DNA from 3 places in the Kitasatospora sp. NPDC001175 genome. Region 2 is predicted to be linked to each of the others. Evidence: riboswitches for the same ligand, from Rfam matches in the RefSeq annotation. Region 2 holds a riboswitch; each other region holds the start of a gene.
The links. Region 2 has a riboswitch for cyclic di-AMP ahead of ACWDAK_RS37380 (CAP domain-containing protein). Riboswitches for the same ligand answer to the same signal wherever they lie in the genome.
Positions count from the first base shown of each region.

Region 1: it holds a riboswitch for cyclic di-AMP, as region 2 does, so the genes downstream of both, ACWDAK_RS14840 (transglycosylase family protein) here and ACWDAK_RS37380 (CAP domain-containing protein) in region 2, are expected to answer to the same signal.
Region 3: it holds a riboswitch for cyclic di-AMP, as region 2 does, so the genes downstream of both, ACWDAK_RS36770 (C40 family peptidase) here and ACWDAK_RS37380 (CAP domain-containing protein) in region 2, are expected to answer to the same signal.

Region 1 covers NZ_JBSFJU010000016.1:119,462-124,467, reverse strand. Annotated here, with positions in the region: gene ACWDAK_RS14855 (MazG family protein) at 1-653, shown strand, start outside; gene ACWDAK_RS14850 (SDR family NAD(P)-dependent oxidoreductase) at 743-1,240, opposite strand; gene ACWDAK_RS14845 (cytochrome P450 family protein) at 1,507-2,760, shown strand; cyclic di-AMP (ydaO/yuaA leader) riboswitch at 3,075-3,255, shown strand; gene ACWDAK_RS14840 (transglycosylase family protein) at 3,260-4,105, shown strand; gene eno (phosphopyruvate hydratase) at 4,339-5,006, shown strand, end outside.
Region 2 covers NZ_JBSFJU010000100.1:9,109-14,114, forward strand. Annotated here, with positions in the region: gene ACWDAK_RS37375 (NAD(P)/FAD-dependent oxidoreductase) at 1-1,137, opposite strand, end outside; gene ACWDAK_RS37380 (CAP domain-containing protein) at 1,621-2,544, opposite strand; cyclic di-AMP (ydaO/yuaA leader) riboswitch at 2,547-2,679, opposite strand; gene ACWDAK_RS37385 (DsbA family protein) at 2,983-3,624, opposite strand; gene pdxR (MocR-like pyridoxine biosynthesis transcription factor PdxR) at 3,727-5,006, shown strand, end outside.
Region 3 covers NZ_JBSFJU010000094.1:4,653-9,658, forward strand. Annotated here, with positions in the region: gene ACWDAK_RS36765 (C40 family peptidase) at 1-578, opposite strand, end outside; gene ACWDAK_RS36770 (C40 family peptidase) at 771-1,826, opposite strand; cyclic di-AMP (ydaO/yuaA leader) riboswitch at 1,888-2,050, opposite strand; gene ACWDAK_RS36775 (C40 family peptidase) at 2,355-3,380, opposite strand; gene ACWDAK_RS36780 (NYN domain-containing protein) at 3,606-4,907, opposite strand.

The DNA.
Region 1 (5,006 bases), on a different contig from region 2:
CCGGCGCCCGGCTGCTCGACCTGGTCTCGGTGATGGACCGGCTGCGCTCGCCCGGCGGCTGCCCCTGGGACGCCGAGCAGACCCACGCCTCCCTGGTGAAGTACCTGGTGGAGGAGGCGTTCGAACTGGTCGAGGCGATCGAGGAGGGCGACCGGGAGACGCTGCGCGAGGAGCTCGGGGACGTGCTGCTCCAGGTGTTCTTCCACTCCCGGATCGCCGAGGAGCACCCCGAGGACGCGTTCACCATCGACGACGTGGCCGGGGACATCGTGGAGAAGCTGATGTACCGCCACCCGCACGTCTTCGGGGACGTCGAGGCGGGCGGCACGGAGCAGGTCGAGGCCAACTGGGAGCAGCTCAAGGCGGCCGAGAAGCAGCGTGAGTCGGTCCTGGACGGGGTGCCCGCCGGGCTGCCCGCGCTGGCGTACACGGCCAAGCTGGTCTCCCGGGTCCGCCGGGCCGGCTTCACCGGGGTACCGGACGAGCCCTACGAGCTGCCCGCCGAGCTCACCCCCGAGTCGGCGGGAGCGCTGCTGCTCGCCGTCGTCCAGCGGGCCCACGACGCCGGTGTCGACGTGGACGCGGCCCTCCGCGCGGCCGCCCGCGCCTACCGTGCGGCCGTGCGTACCGTCGAGGGGCTGCCCGCCGACTGATCGGCTGCCCGGCCGGGCAGCACCGAGGGGGCGAGGTGCTCCGCGCCCCGTTCCGCCCGCCGCCCTCTAGGAGGGGCCGGCCGGCAGGGTCAGGCCGACTGGGGCTGGTCCACGTGGCGCCGCTGCGGCGGGACGACCTCGCTGATGGCGTCGCCGACCAGGGCGAGCAACTCGGCCAGCGGGTCGAGGTGGCCAGGCAGTTCGGCGAGGGAGACGATCCGCTCGCCGTCGGGGCCCGCGATGCAGAACAGGTCGATCGGGCCGAGGTGCTTCGCGGCGGTGTCCACCAGCGCCGCGACGTCGCTGGGCTGGTGGATGTCGCTGCACACGCCGACCACCGGGCAGCCGGGCCGGTCCAGTTCGGCGGCGAGGTCCTCGGCGACACCGGCGTGCAGGTCCGCGACCATGATCCCGGCGGCGCCAGCGGCGGCGAACCGGCGGGCCAGACCGTCTCCGGACCCACCGTCGAGTACCGCGATGACCACCACTGCCCCGGCTACCCGCATGGCCTGCTCCTCCTTGAGCCGCTCCCCGTGGACGGCCCCGCGCTGCCATCCATCAGAGTCATTGCGGAGGATCGTAGGCACTGCTCGACCCTCCGCGACACTCATTACCCGGCAGGTGACCAGGCTCACTCCTGCACGGGCGGGGGAGTCCGCCGCGCAGCGGCGTAATCCGGACGTCACGACTCTGTCAGCTACGCGCCGTCCGCAGACAGCCCCTCCTTCCCCCTGTCCGTCCCCTATCCGCGCGTCCCCGGGGCAATGGGGCGCCGTCCCGGAGCCACCGGCCGCCCGCGTGGAGCCGGCCGCCCGCGTGGAGCCGGCCGCCCGCCGCCGGATACCGTCGAGACATGCCGGAAACGCCCGACTCCACCCCGCAGCCCGAGCTCTTCACCTGGGAGTTCGCCGCCGACCCCTACCCCGCGTACGCCTGGCTGCGCGAGCACAGCCCGGTGCACCGCACCACGCTGCCGAGCGGGGTGGAGGCCTGGCTGGTCACCCGGTACGCGGACGCCCGGCAGGCGCTGGCGGACGGCAGGCTGTCCAAAAACCCCGCCCACCACAGCGAGCAGGCGCACCGCAGCGGCCGGGTCGGAATCCCGGGGGAGCGGCAGGCCGACCTGATGACCCACCTGCTGAACATCGACCCGCCGGACCACACCCGACTGCGCCGGCTGGTGTCGAAGGCGTTCACCCCGCGCCGGGTGGCCGAGTTCGAGCCGAGGGTGCAGCAGCTGACGGACCGGCTGATCGACGGCTTCGCCACACGCGGTTCGGCCGACCTGATCCACGAGTTCGCCTTCCCGCTCCCCATCTACGCGATCTGCGACCTGCTCGGCGTCCCGCCGGAGGACCAGGACGACTTCCGGGACTGGGCCGGCATGATGATCCGCCACCACGGTGGCCAACGCGGCGGCGTGGGCCGGGCGGTGAAGCGGATGCGCTCGTACCTGGCCGAGTTGATCCACCGCAAGCGGGCCGACCTCGGGGACGACCTGATCTCCGGCCTGATCCGGGCCAGTGACCACGGCGAGCACCTCACCGAGAACGAGGCCGCCGCGATGGCCTTCATCCTTCTCTTCGCCGGCTTCGAGACCACCGTCAACCTGATCGGCAACGGTCTGTACGCGCTGCTGCGCAACCCGGGGCAGCGCGCGCTGCTGCAGGAGTCCGTGGCACGCGGCGAGAAGGAGCTGCTGGCCACCGGGGTGGAGGAACTGCTGCGCTACGACGGGCCGGTGGAGCTGGCCACCTGGCGGTTCGCGACCAGTCCGCTGACCATCGGCGGGGTGGAGATCCCGGTCGGCGACCCGGTGCTGGTGGTGCTGGCGGCCGCGGACCGCGACCCGGCCAGGTTCGCCGCGCAGAACACGCTCGATCTGGCCCGGAAGGACAACCCGCACCTGGGTTTCGGCCACGGAATCCACTACTGCATCGGCGCTCCGCTGGCCCGGCTGGAAGGCCAGATCGCGCTGGCGACCCTGCTGACCCGGCTGCCCGACCTGACCCTTGCCGCCGAAGGCGCCGAACTGCGCTGGCGCGGCGGTCTGATCATGCGTGGCCTGCGCGAACTCCCGGTTTCCTTTACCGCGCGACAGGGCTGATCTTCCCCGTAATCCAGAAGTCATTCTCGGGATTTCGGTGAGATGTGCCACATGGTCCGCGCCGCCTTCCGGACACCCGGCGAACCGGGCGTGTCGAGCTGACGGCGTGTCGGGCTTGTCCCCGTTTGTCGATCTCTGAATGCGCATCAAACCGGACAAAGTCACATCGTTTGTGGGCGCATATAAACACAGCGTAATTCTCGTGTGATGTACGGGATATGAGCTTGTGATTGGTGTGACGGTATGCGTAGTCTCCGATGAGTTCGCAGCTGCGAACCCCGTTGCGTGGAACGCCAAACCTTGCCCATCACGCCTCGGGACACCGACCAGAACCCTTGGGCAAGGGCGGGGGACCCAGGTTTCGTCGCCGTTCCCACGGCTTGGGGTGAAGCCGCGTCGGCAGGGCAGGAAGCGTTCCTGTCCCGCTCGCCGCGGCCGGGCCAACCTCCCGGTCCGAACCCGACAGCTCACCTCGCAGGCGTGCGGAGAGGACACCTTCATGCTGTTCACCGGTTCGGGCCGTCATCGTCGCAAGACCCAGGCCGAGAAGGCCATCGCCGCTGCCGGTGTGGCCGGCGTCGGTCTAGCGCTGCCGCTGCTCACCGCCACCGGCGCACACGCCGCCTCCGTGTCGGCCTGGGACAAGGTCGCCGACTGCGAGAGCGGCGGCGACTGGAGCATCAACACCGGCAATGGCTTCTACGGCGGACTCCAGTTCACCTCCAGCACCTGGAAGGCCTACGGCGGCGGCCAGTACGCGGGCCAGGCCAACCAGGCGAGCAAGGGCCAGCAGATCGCGATCGCCGAGAAGGTCCTCGCCTCGCAGGGTCCCGGCGCCTGGCCGGTCTGCTCCGTCAAGGCAGGTCTGTCCAGGGGCGGTTCGGCCGCCGACGTGGACACCAGCAGCCACACCCGCAGCTCCGGCTCGGGCTCCTCGGGCAGCAAGAGCAGCACCAAGAGCTACAAGAGCCAGTCCTCCCAGGACTCTTCGCGCACGGTTGCCACTCCGTCCTTCCCGGGCAAGGCCGGTTACGACGCCGAGTCGGGCAAGTACTGGTACCAGAAGAGCGGCGGCTGGTACTGGACCAGCCACCAGAGCATCTACGAGCAGTTCGCGGGCGGCGCCGCCGAGAAGGCCCCGGCGCAGAGCCCGGTGTCCGCCGCGGCCACCACGCAGAGCGCCGCCACCGGCGACTACACCGTCAAGGAGGGTGACACCCTGTCGGGCATCGCCCAGGCCCAGCACCTCTCCGGTGGCTGGCAGCACCTCTACGACGTCAACCGCGCCACCATCGGCGGCAACGCCAACCTGATCCTCCCCGGTCAGGTGCTCAAGCTGGGCTGACCCCAGGTGGCATGAGGGGCCGTTTCCGCCGCGTCGCGGAAACGGCCCCACTTGTCGCGCTTGTGGTCATTCAGGTGAACTACCGGCTGGTAGAGCGGCCACACGCTGAGACGGAGCCAAGGGCAGCGTGGCCCGGAGGCCCGGTGCGGTTAGGCTCTGGTCGTAACGACTCCGCAATCGTCCGCAGACTGCACCCCCTGTCCGTAGGACCTGCTTCCGCTAGGAGATGCCTCGTGCCGTCCATTGATGTCGTCGTAGCCCGTGAGATTCTCGACTCGCGCGGCAACCCCACGGTCGAGGTCGAGGTCGGCCTCGACGACGGCAGCACCGGTCGTGCCGCTGTCCCGTCCGGCGCCTCCACCGGCGCCTTCGAGGCCCTGGAGCTTCGTGACGGCGACAAGAACCGCTACTTCGGCAAGGGCGTGGAGAAGGCCGTCCTCGCCGTCATCGAGCAGATCGGCCCGGAGCTGGTCGGCTACGACGCCACCGAGCAGCGCCTGATCGACCAGGCCATGCTCGACCTGGACGCCACCCCGGACAAGTCCTCGCTCGGTGCCAACGCGATCCTGGGCGTCTCCCTCGCCGTGGCGCACGCCGCCTCCGAGGCCAGCGACCTGCCGCTGTTCCGCTACCTCGGCGGCCCGAACGCGCACGTGCTGCCGGTTCCGATGATGAACATCCTCAACGGCGGTTCGCACGCCGACTCCAACGTCGACATCCAGGAGTTCATGATCGCGCCGATCGGCGCCGAGTCGTTCTCCGAGGCCGTCCGCTGGGGCGTCGAGGTCTACCACACCCTCAAGGCCGTGCTGAAGGAGCGCGGCCTGTCCACCGGCCTGGGCGACGAGGGCGGCTTCGCCCCGAACCTGGACTCCAACCGCGAGGCCCTGGACCTCATCAC
Region 2 (5,006 bases):
CTCGCGGGACACCGCGCGCTGGATCCTCCGGGAGTCCACCGGGAGTGCGACACCTGTTCTTCCTGCCGCGCCCGGCCCGCGTGCCGGACGGGCGCCGGCCGGGAGCAGTTCGCGCAGCACCAGCGCGGACCGGGCCGCCACGGACATGCCCTGCCCGTAGATCGGATTGAAGGTGCAGGCCGCGTCACCGACCACGAGCAGCCCCTCGGGGAGGTCGGCCAGGCGCTCGTAGTGCCGCCGCCGGCTGGGCGGCGGACGGAAGCCGTGGATCGGGGCTACCGGCTCCAGTCCCCGGACCACCTCGTAGAACTCCGGGACGCTCAACTCCCGTGCGAAGGAGAGGAATCCATCGGGATCGGTGGGCGGGGTGAAGCCGCGCATCCCGCCGACCGTCACCATCCAGCGATCACCCTCCACCGGGACCAGGATCCCGAACCGGGGATTGCGGCCGGGCCTGGGCTGCAGGTACATCGCACGGCCGCCAGCCAGGTCCGCCCCGGCCCGGCGGAACAGCCCGGTGCAGTAGCCGACACCGCCGTCCACCACGCTCTCCTCCGGTGCGCCGAGCCCGAGTTCGGTCAGCCAGTGCGGGGCCCGGGAGGTCCGGCCGGTGGCGTCGACCACCACCTCAGCGGGCAGCACCGACTCGGTGCGGTCGCGGGTTCCGCGCTCACGGCAGCGGATTCCGGCGATCCGCGTTCCGGCGACGGCGAGTCCGACCGCCTCGACGCCATCCCGCGCCTCGACGCCCGGGTGGAGGAGGACCTGGTGACGCAGCGCCCAGTCGATCAACGGGCGGGTGAAGCTCACGATGGTGTGCCGGGGCGAGAAGGAGTCCAGCCAGCCGGCCGGCGTGAGCCAGCGGATGTCGGTGGCCAGGCCGAAGCGCTGCGCGCCCTCACCGGTGAGCAGCTCGGTCGTGCCCGGCAGCAGCCGCTCGATGGCGTACAGGCCGGCCGGCATCAGCAGGTGCGCCTGCCGGGCCTGCGGGACTCCCCCGGCGAACTCGGCCTTGCCCGGCCGACGGTCGCGCTCCACCACGGTCACCCGCCAGCCCGCCTCGGCGAGGACCCAGGCGTGCAGCAGTCCGGCCAGGCTGCCTCCCAGCACAGCGGCTCTGCCAACCGGTAGCGGCATCTCGATTCCCCCTTCGGCCGGCGGAGCTCACGGCGTCGAGCCCCACGCTGTTCAGCGGGTGGTGCGGTGCGGATCGCGCGGCGCGAGCGGTGCAAGCGGCGCCCGCGCACGGCGGGGTGGTGCAGTGCGCGGCGGCGCGGCTCGGCGTGCGGTGGTACTGGACGGCGGACGTACGGCGTGAGTGGGCGCGCAGCGCACGCGGGGAGCGTACGAGCACGAACCGGATGCATTCTGCCCACCCGGGCCGGGCCGCTAACCACCCCCTCGCACTGAAATGACGGTACATCGACAAATATTTGAGGAAATATCCCCACTTGGCTATCGGGGTCGTCGCCGAGGGGCCGGCGACCGCCGACCCGCCCGACCGTGCGAGGTTCCGCCGTGCGCGCTCCGCCCCACGGGCCTGGCGCCCGCGAGGCGGAGGCGCCCGACCCGCCCCCCGGGGGGGCGGGTCGACCTCGGCCTACGTCCTTGACGGACGGGTCAGTTGGAGAAGTCCTGGGTGAGCCAGACGGTTCCACTGGCATCCCGGTAGACGGCGATGCCGATGTGGGTGAACTCGCTGCTGAGGATGTTCTTGCGGTGGCCGTCGTCCGGCGGCGTCTCGTTCAGCATGTCCTGGGTCAGACTGACCGCCATTGCGGCGATGTCCTGGGCCGAGGTGGAGACCCCGTTGCCGTAGCCTATGTTCTCCCCGACGGCGTTCCACTGGACGCCCGCGGCCGTCACCCGTGCACCCAACTCGGCCTCGCCCGGGCACTGGTGGGACATGCCGCAGCCGCCGGCCATCGTCTGGTTGTGGGCCTCGGAGCTGCTGGTCAGCCCTGCCGTGATGGTGTAGGCCGGCAGACCCTGGGCGGCCCGCGCCTGGTTGATCAGGCCGAGCACCTGCTGCACGGCGTCCGAGCTCGAACCGGTCTGCGCGGCCGGGGTGGTGGCCGCGGGGGCGGGGGCGTGCGTGGCCGGGGCGGACGGAGAGGCGGCCGGGGACGACGGCGCGGACGTGTGCGACGCCGGGGCCGAAGTCGGAGCGGAGGGCCGCACGGAGTGGGAGCCCTGGGACTCGCCGCCTGGGCGCGCGGTCGCGGATTCCGAGGCGTGGGAGGCCGGGGCGGACGGCGACGGCGAGGCGTGCGAGGCTTCGGCCGAGGCCGGAGCGGAGGGCCGCGCGGCGTGCGGGCCGGCCTGGTGGTGGTGCTGATCGGAGTCGTTCTGGTGCCGGTACTGGTGGTGCTCCTGCCACCCGGCATGGCTCGCGTAGGTGTGGGAGCCGGGCGCGGCGGAGGCTCCGCTCGCGCTCAGCAGCGGCAGCATGAGGCCGGCGCCGGCGATCCCGGCGGTGGCGGCCAGCCGCGGGGTGTGCCTCCGGCGCGCGCGGCGATGCCGGCCGGTACCTGAAGTCAGCATGGGGCGTCCCTCTGCGACGCCTGCGAGGTGAGCTGTCGGGTTCGGGCCGTGAGGTAGCCCGGCCGCACACGGCGGCTTCACCCCTAGCCGCGCTCGTCTCGCCCGCGAACGGGTCGAGCAGGGCGCGGCAAACTACCTGGTTCCCCCGCTCCTGCCCGGTGCACTGCTCGACGTCCGGCCGACCGGTGGACAGGACTCGGCGTCCCGGCGGCAGGGTCCGCAGGTGCGAACAGCCTGAACGCTAGGCAGATCGACCCGGAAGACACAAGTTCGTATCATGCGCATCACATGGACATCCAGTGAAGATCTGATGGATTGCCATATTCACTGACACAATGCTGCATAAGTGCCCTAATCGGACAAATCTCTCGACTGTCCATGGCGGTCACGGCGGCCACCGCCCCCCCCGGGGGGGGCGGACGAGGCGGCCGGCGCGCGTCAGTCGACGATCGGCCCGCATGTGCGGCCGCGCTTGAGTTCGAAGAACCCCTCGGCCTCCGTGACGAGCAGTATGCCGTCCCACAGCCGCCCGGCCGCCTCACCGCGGGGGATCGGGCTCACCACCGGACCGAAGAACGCATTGACCGAGCCGTCGGGACCGGCGATGTGGATCGCGGGCACGCCGAGGTCCTCGCCGATGGGGTCGAGGGCCGCCCGGTTGCCGGCCAGCAGGACCGGGTCGAGCCCGGCGTCGTCGGCGGCGTCGGCGAGTCCGGCGGGCAGGCCCGCCTCCTCCAGCGCGGCCAGGTACAGCTCTCGGCCGATGGGGGCCTTCTCGAGGTGGATCCGGTTGCCGAGGGCGGTGTACAGGTCCCGCAGCACCTCGCTGCCGTGCGCGCGTTCGGCGGCCAGCACCACCCTGGCCGGGCCCCGCCGTTCGGCGAGCCACTGGCGGTACCAGTCGTCCACCTCGCGGCCGTCGTTGTGCGCGGCGAGGCCGAACACCCGGAACCGGCTGCGGACCTGACGGACCTGCTCCACCTCCAGCAGCCAGCGCGAGCCGATCCACGCCCACGGGCACACCGGGTCGAACCACATGTCCACGGCCGTCGTCTCAACGGTCGTCTCGACAGTCGTCATGTACGAATCTCCTGCTCCTTGAGTGTCCGAGGAGACGCTACGTGACCAACTGGCCTTGGCTAAGCTCCAATTCGGATCGATCTGATTGGGCCAATTGTGGATGTGCATGTCACCCTCGGCGGACGGGGCGACCGGGCCGCCCGGATCTACCGGCAGCTGCTGGACGCGGTGCTGGACGGACGGCTGCGCCCCGGCGAACGGCTGCCGCCCAGCCGGGAGCTGGCCCGCCGGCTCGGAGTGTCCCGCAACACCGTGGCCTCGGCCTACGAGCGGCTGGCCGCGGAGGGCTTCCTCCAGGGCCGGGCGGGGTCGGGCACCTTCGTGTCCGGGCAGTCCGTCGGCACGCTGGCCGCCCGCCGTGCGCCGGCCGGCCCCGGGGCACAGCCGAGGCGGGTCTGGCAGTCCGTGCCGGCCGCCCGGGGGCAATCCCCGGAACCCACCTACGACTTCCGCGTGGGCACGCCCGACGGGCGACTGTTCCCCTTCCGGACCTGGCGGCGGCTGATCACCGACGAGCTGCGGCCGAGCGGGCTCGGCCGGGCCGACTACGGGCCGCCCGAGGGCCACGCCGACCTGCGCGCGGCCATCGCCCGCCATGTCGGCCTCTCCCGCTCGGTTCGGGCCACGGCCGAGGACGTCCTGGTGACCCAGGGGGCGCAGCAGGCACTGGACCTCGTCGGCCGGGTGGTGATCGAGCCCGGGGACTGCGTGGCCGTCGAGGACCCGGGCTACCCGCCGGCGCGGCTGCTGTTCGGCTCACTGGGCGCGCGGGTGGTCGGCGTACCGGTGGACACCGAGGGGCTGATGGTGGACGCCCTCCCCCGAGAGGCCCGACTGGTCTACACCACTCCCTCGCACCAGTTCCCACTGGGGACCCCGATGTCGCTGGCCCGCCGCGCCGCCCTGCTGGACTGGGCCGAACGGCACGACGCGGTGGTCGTCGAGGACGACTACGACAGCGAGTTCCGCTTCACCGGGCGGCCGTTGGAGCCCCTGCAGAGCCTGGACCCCGGCGGCCGGGTGGTCTACGTGGGCTCCTACTCCAAGACCCTGCTGCCCGCGCTGCGCCTCGGCTTCCTGGTCGCCCCGGCCTCGCTGCAAGCGGCGCTGCACAGTGCCAAGCAGCTGTCCGACTGGCACGGCGACCCGGTCGCCCAGGCGGCACTGGCCCGCTTCATCGACGAGGGCCTGCTGGCACGGCACATCCGCCGAGCCGGCCGGGAGTACGCCGCCCGCCACGCGCTGCTCACCACCACTCTGGCCCGGGACTTCGCCCCCTGGCTGGAGCCGGTGCCCTCGGCCGCCGGACTGCACGTCTGCGCGCGGACCGCTCCCGGCGTGGACCTCGGACCGGTGCTCGCCTCCGCGCGGCGGGCGGGGGT
Region 3 (5,006 bases), on a different contig from region 2:
CGCTGCTGGATCTGCTGCTTGCTCTCCGCCAGGGTACGGCGGGCCTCCTCCAGCTCGGCGAGCTTGGCGCTGGTCTCGGCACGGCGCTGGTCGAGCCTGAGCTGCCGGTCGATCACCTGCCGGACGGTGGCGCTCTGCCGCTCGGCGGCCTGGTTGAGGCTGCGGGCCCGGGCGAGGTACCCGGCGGGATCGGTGTCCAGCATCAGTGCGACGGCCGGGTCGATGCCGCCGGCCCGGTACTGGGCGGCGGCCACCGCATTGAGATCGCCGCGAAGCCGGTTCAGCTCGTCCTGCGCGGCGGCGACCTGGCCCTGCAGGCCGTCGGCCTCGCTCTGCAGACGCTTCTGGTACTCCTGGGCGGCGTTGAACCGCTCCGCCGCCCGGTCGGCCTCCTCGTACAGCTGGTCGACCTGAGCCCTGACCTCCTGCTTGGACGGCGGCTCCCCCGGTGCGCCCGGGGCCGCCTGGGCCGGCCCGCCGAGCGTCATGCCGAGTGCAGTGGTGGCCGCTGCCGTGAGCGCCAGGGCGCGGGCCAGCCGCTGCGTGCCCTGCAGGGGGGAACGGCGGTGCATCGACATCGGGGCGGCTGCTCCATTCGTCCTCGGCTAACGTCCGGGGGCAGACGTTAGCGAGTCCGGAGGATCTAGTCCAAACCCTTGCAACACCGAATATTTGACCACTAATCGGACATTAGCTCGACGAGTCCGGGAACGCCGCAGGCCCGGCCCCTCGGAGACGGGGCCGGGCCTGCGGACGGAACCGCGAAGAGGTCAGACGCGGATGATGGCCGCGATCGGCAGAACGGTGGCCGGCATGTACTTGACGTTCTCGCCGGTACGCGGGGCGTGGACGACCTGGCCGTCGCCCGCGTACATGCCGACGTGGTGCATGTCGTTGTAGAAGATGACCAGGTCACCGGGCTGGGCCCTGGAGATGTCGGTGCCGATGTTGGTGCCGGCCGACGCCTGCTCCTGCGAGGTGCGCGGGATCGAGACGCCGGCCTGCGCGTAGGACCACTCCATCAGACCCGAGCAGTCGAAGGAGCTCGGACCCTCGGCACCCCACTGGTAGGGCTTGCCGATCTGGCTCTCGGCATAGGCGAGCGCGCGGGCGGCGTACGAGCCCGACGCCGGCACGTGGACCGTGCCGCCACCGCCACCGCCACCGCCGGTGCTGGTGCCACCGCCACCGCTGCCGCCGAGGTCGGTGCGGTTCTGGTCACGGGAGGCGCGGGCGGCGGCGTCCGCGGCGGCCTGGGCCTGAGCCAGCTGCTCGCGCTGCTGCTGGGTCAGCGAGTCGAGCAGCTCCCGGGCCTTCGCCAGCTTCGCCTGGACGTCGTCCTTCTGGGCCTTGAGGTCCTGGGTGGTGGCGTCCAGCTCGCCCAGTTTCTGCTGGGCCTCGGCCTTCTGCTGGTCCAGCTTCTCCTGGTCGGCCTTGAGCAGCTTCAGCGCGTCGGCCTGGGAGGCGCCGAGCTGGTTGAGCGAGTCGGCCTGGCTGAGGAAGGAGTCCGGGCTGCTGGAGAGCATCAGCTGCACGGTCGGGGATATACCGCCGTTGCGGTACTGCTCGGCGGCGACGGCGCCGAGCTCGCCCTGAACGGTGCTCACCTGCTGCTGCTGGCGCGCCACCTGGTCCTGCAGGTCGTTGACCTGCTTCTGCAGTTCCTGCTGCTTCTCGTTGGCCGCGTCGTACTTCTCGCTGGCGACCTCGGCCTGGTCGTTGAGCTGATCGACCTGGGTCTTGACTTCATCCAGGGTCGGCTTCGGGTCGGCGTGCGCACCGACCTGGGAGGAGATGGCCACCGCGGTCGCGGCTGTCGCCGTCATGATCGACACGCGGACACGGCTTGCGGGCTTGGGGCGACGATGGGACGCCACGAAGGCGGACTCCTTCTTCCTACGTCCGCCTACCGGGTGAGCTGACGGGTTCGGGCTGGAAGACATGCCCTACGACGCCTCACCGGCCCGCGTCCCCGACGGCCGGCCGGCCTGGCGCCGATTCACCCCGAGGAACGTGGTTCCCCGGCTCCGATCCGCAGCAACCCCAACAGGGGCTTCCCCGTGGGCAGTTGAACTGCCCCTACTGCCTCTCGGACTCGGCGGTAACCACCGCCGCCACCCTGGCTGGGTGATCGACTGTGCGGTGGTTCAGGTCCTGACCCTAGTAACGAAACCGTGATCCGTTCAAATCCTTGTCAGAAAAAATTCTGAGTCAATGCCAAGTTCATTTGTGAACCGACCGTGCGTGACAGCTCGGATACCGACGGCTGACAGCCTTTCACGAAAACGGCCCGCCGAAGCGCCCTGCGTCGCAGGACGAATTCGGCGGGCCGGGAAGCCGGACTCGCGGTGGCGTCAGACCCGGCGGATGGTGACGATCGCCATCGCGTCCGCCTTCATCGTCCGCACCACGTCACCGGTGTGCGGGGCGTGCACCACCATGCCGTTGCCGATGTACATCCCGACATGGCCCCCGCCTTCGTAGATGACCAGGTCACCCGGCTGCGCCTGGGCCAGCGAGGGCACCCGGGCACCGACCCCCATCTGCTCCTCCGAGGTACGCGGCAGCGAGACACCCGCCCGTGCGTACGACCACTGCATCAGACCCGAGCAGTCGAAGGTGCTCGGCCCCGCCGAGCCCCACTGGTAGTCATGCCCGCGCATGCTCAGCGCCGCGGACACCGCGACACCGGCGTAGCCGCCCGCGCTCGGCAGGTCGCCGAGGTCGGCCCGGGCGTCGCCGCGCGAGGCGCGGTCGGCCGCCTCGACGGCGGCCCGCTCCTGCGCGGTGAGCGAGTTCAGCAGGCTCTTGGCCTCCTGCAGCTTCTGCTGCACCTGGGCCTTGGCGTCGTTCAGCTCCTGGGTGTTGCGGTCCAGCTCGGCGAGGACGGCGGCCGCCTCCTGCTTCTGCTGGTCCAGCCGGGCCTGCTGCGCCTTCAGCGCCTTCAGGATGTCGGCCTCGGTCTGGTTGATCTGCTGGGCGCTGGACGCCTGCTCCAGGTAGCCGTCCGGGTTGGACGAGAGCATCAGGGTCACGGACGGGTCGATGCCGCCCGAGCGGTACTGGTCGCCGGCCACCGCCGACAGGCTGGTCTGCAGCTGCGTCAGCTGCTCCTGGCCGCGGGCGACCTGGTCCTGGAGCTGGTCGGCCTGCTTGCGCAGCTGGTCGGCCCGCTCCTGGGCGCCGTCGTACTTCTCGGCCGCCTGCTCCTGCTCGGTGTTCAGCTGGTCGATCTGAACCTTGACCTCGTCCTTGCTCGGCTGGGCGGGCGCCGCGTGGGCACTCGCGTTGGCCGACAGGGCGACCGCGGTCGCCGCCGCAGCGGTCAGCACGGACACCCGTGCGCGGCTCGGCTGCTTGGGACGGCGGTGGCTGGCCAAGGGACTAGCTCCTTCTTCCTGCTGGCTCCGTCCGTTCGGGCGGAATTCCGGAAAATAGGTTTGACGCCAGACCCTAGTGAAGATGACGGATTCGCGCCACTCCCTCGCCGGTGCCAACCCCCAGCCCCCGCACGGAATTCACCGGACCGTCACATATTGCCGGGAATGTCCGGACTGTCGTGAACGCCGGACCCTACAGGGCCACCGGAAGGGCAGACTTCCTGGTCAGGACCGGGACAGCCGGTTCAGCAGCAACACGGACGACACCGGGCGCGCCCCCGCGTTCCGCACCCCGTCGGCGATCTCCTTGTCGGCGGAGACCACCACCACCGGACGCCCCTTCGGCTCGGCCCGGACCAGACGCCGGATCAGCTCGTCCGCCGTCTCCCCGGTCCGGCTGAACCGCACCCGGACGCCGCGCGGAGGCGCCATCATCACCGGCACGTCGAGGTCCTGCCCGTCGAACACACAGGTGACCTCCGCCTGGGTCCGCTGCGCCAACATCGCCAGCCCGCCGAGCAGCCGGATCCGCTGCTGCTCCAGCGGCAGCGTCGGGTAGCCGGTCTTGGTGACGTTGTAGCCGTCCACCACCAGGTGCACCTGAGGGATCGCCAGCAACTGGTCCAGCAGCGCCGGGTCGTCCTCCGCCAGCCCGCGCCGGGCCACGTCGTTGGGCGAGGCCGAGCCGGGCACCACCGCGTCCACCAGATCGGCCGGACGGATCTGCGAGACCGGCAGCGCCAGCTCGCGCTGCAGACCCTGCGCCGAGTGCAGCACGGTGTCCAGCAGCAGCCGCAACCGCATGTCCTCGACGCTGCGCCCCTCCCTGGCCGAGCGGCGACCGGCCTCAACCGCCGTCTCCAGCTCGGCGATCCGGTGCCGCAGCCGCCGTGCCTCACCCTCCGCCGCGCTGCGCTCGGCGGCGGCGGCGGCCCGGGCCGCATCCAGCTCCAGCTGCATCTTGCGTGTCTCGGCCTGCGCCCGCCGGGTGTCGCTCTCCAGGCTGCGCACCCGCTTGCGCAGCGACTCCGCCTCCCTGCGGACGCCCTCCGCGTCGGCCCGCTGGCGGTCCAGATCGGCCCGCCCCTGGGCCCGTACCTCGGCCAGCTCCTCCTGGAGCTTCTCCACGAACCGGGCGGCCTCCGCCGCGGCCCCCTCGGCGCCCGCCCGCTCCACCTGCTCCCCGGCTTCGGCCACCAGCCTCACCCAGCCCGCCGGCCGCAGCAGATACGCGGCGGCGGCGACATCCATCGGGTCGGCGGCGCCGGGCACGCTCCCGGCCTCCAGCGCCTTGACCAGATCGGGCTGGCCCAGCCGAAGCCGGTCCGCTATCCGGAGCCGGAACAGCGGCTCGGACTCCAGGGCGGCGGCCAGTGCCGTGCCCGCGTACTTGGCCCGCCGGGCCGCGGTGAACTTCGCGTACTGGCGCAGCGAGCCGGGCACATCGGCCTGCGACAGTCCGCCCAGTGCGTCGGCGGCGATCCCGACCACCCGGCGACGCACTCCCTCGGGCAACGGCCGGTCCAGCTGCTCGGTCTCGGCGGGCTCGGTCTGCTCGGTCTCGGCGGGCTCGGTCTGCTCGGCCTCAGCGGGCTCGGTCTGCTCGGCCTCAGCGGGCTCGGTCTC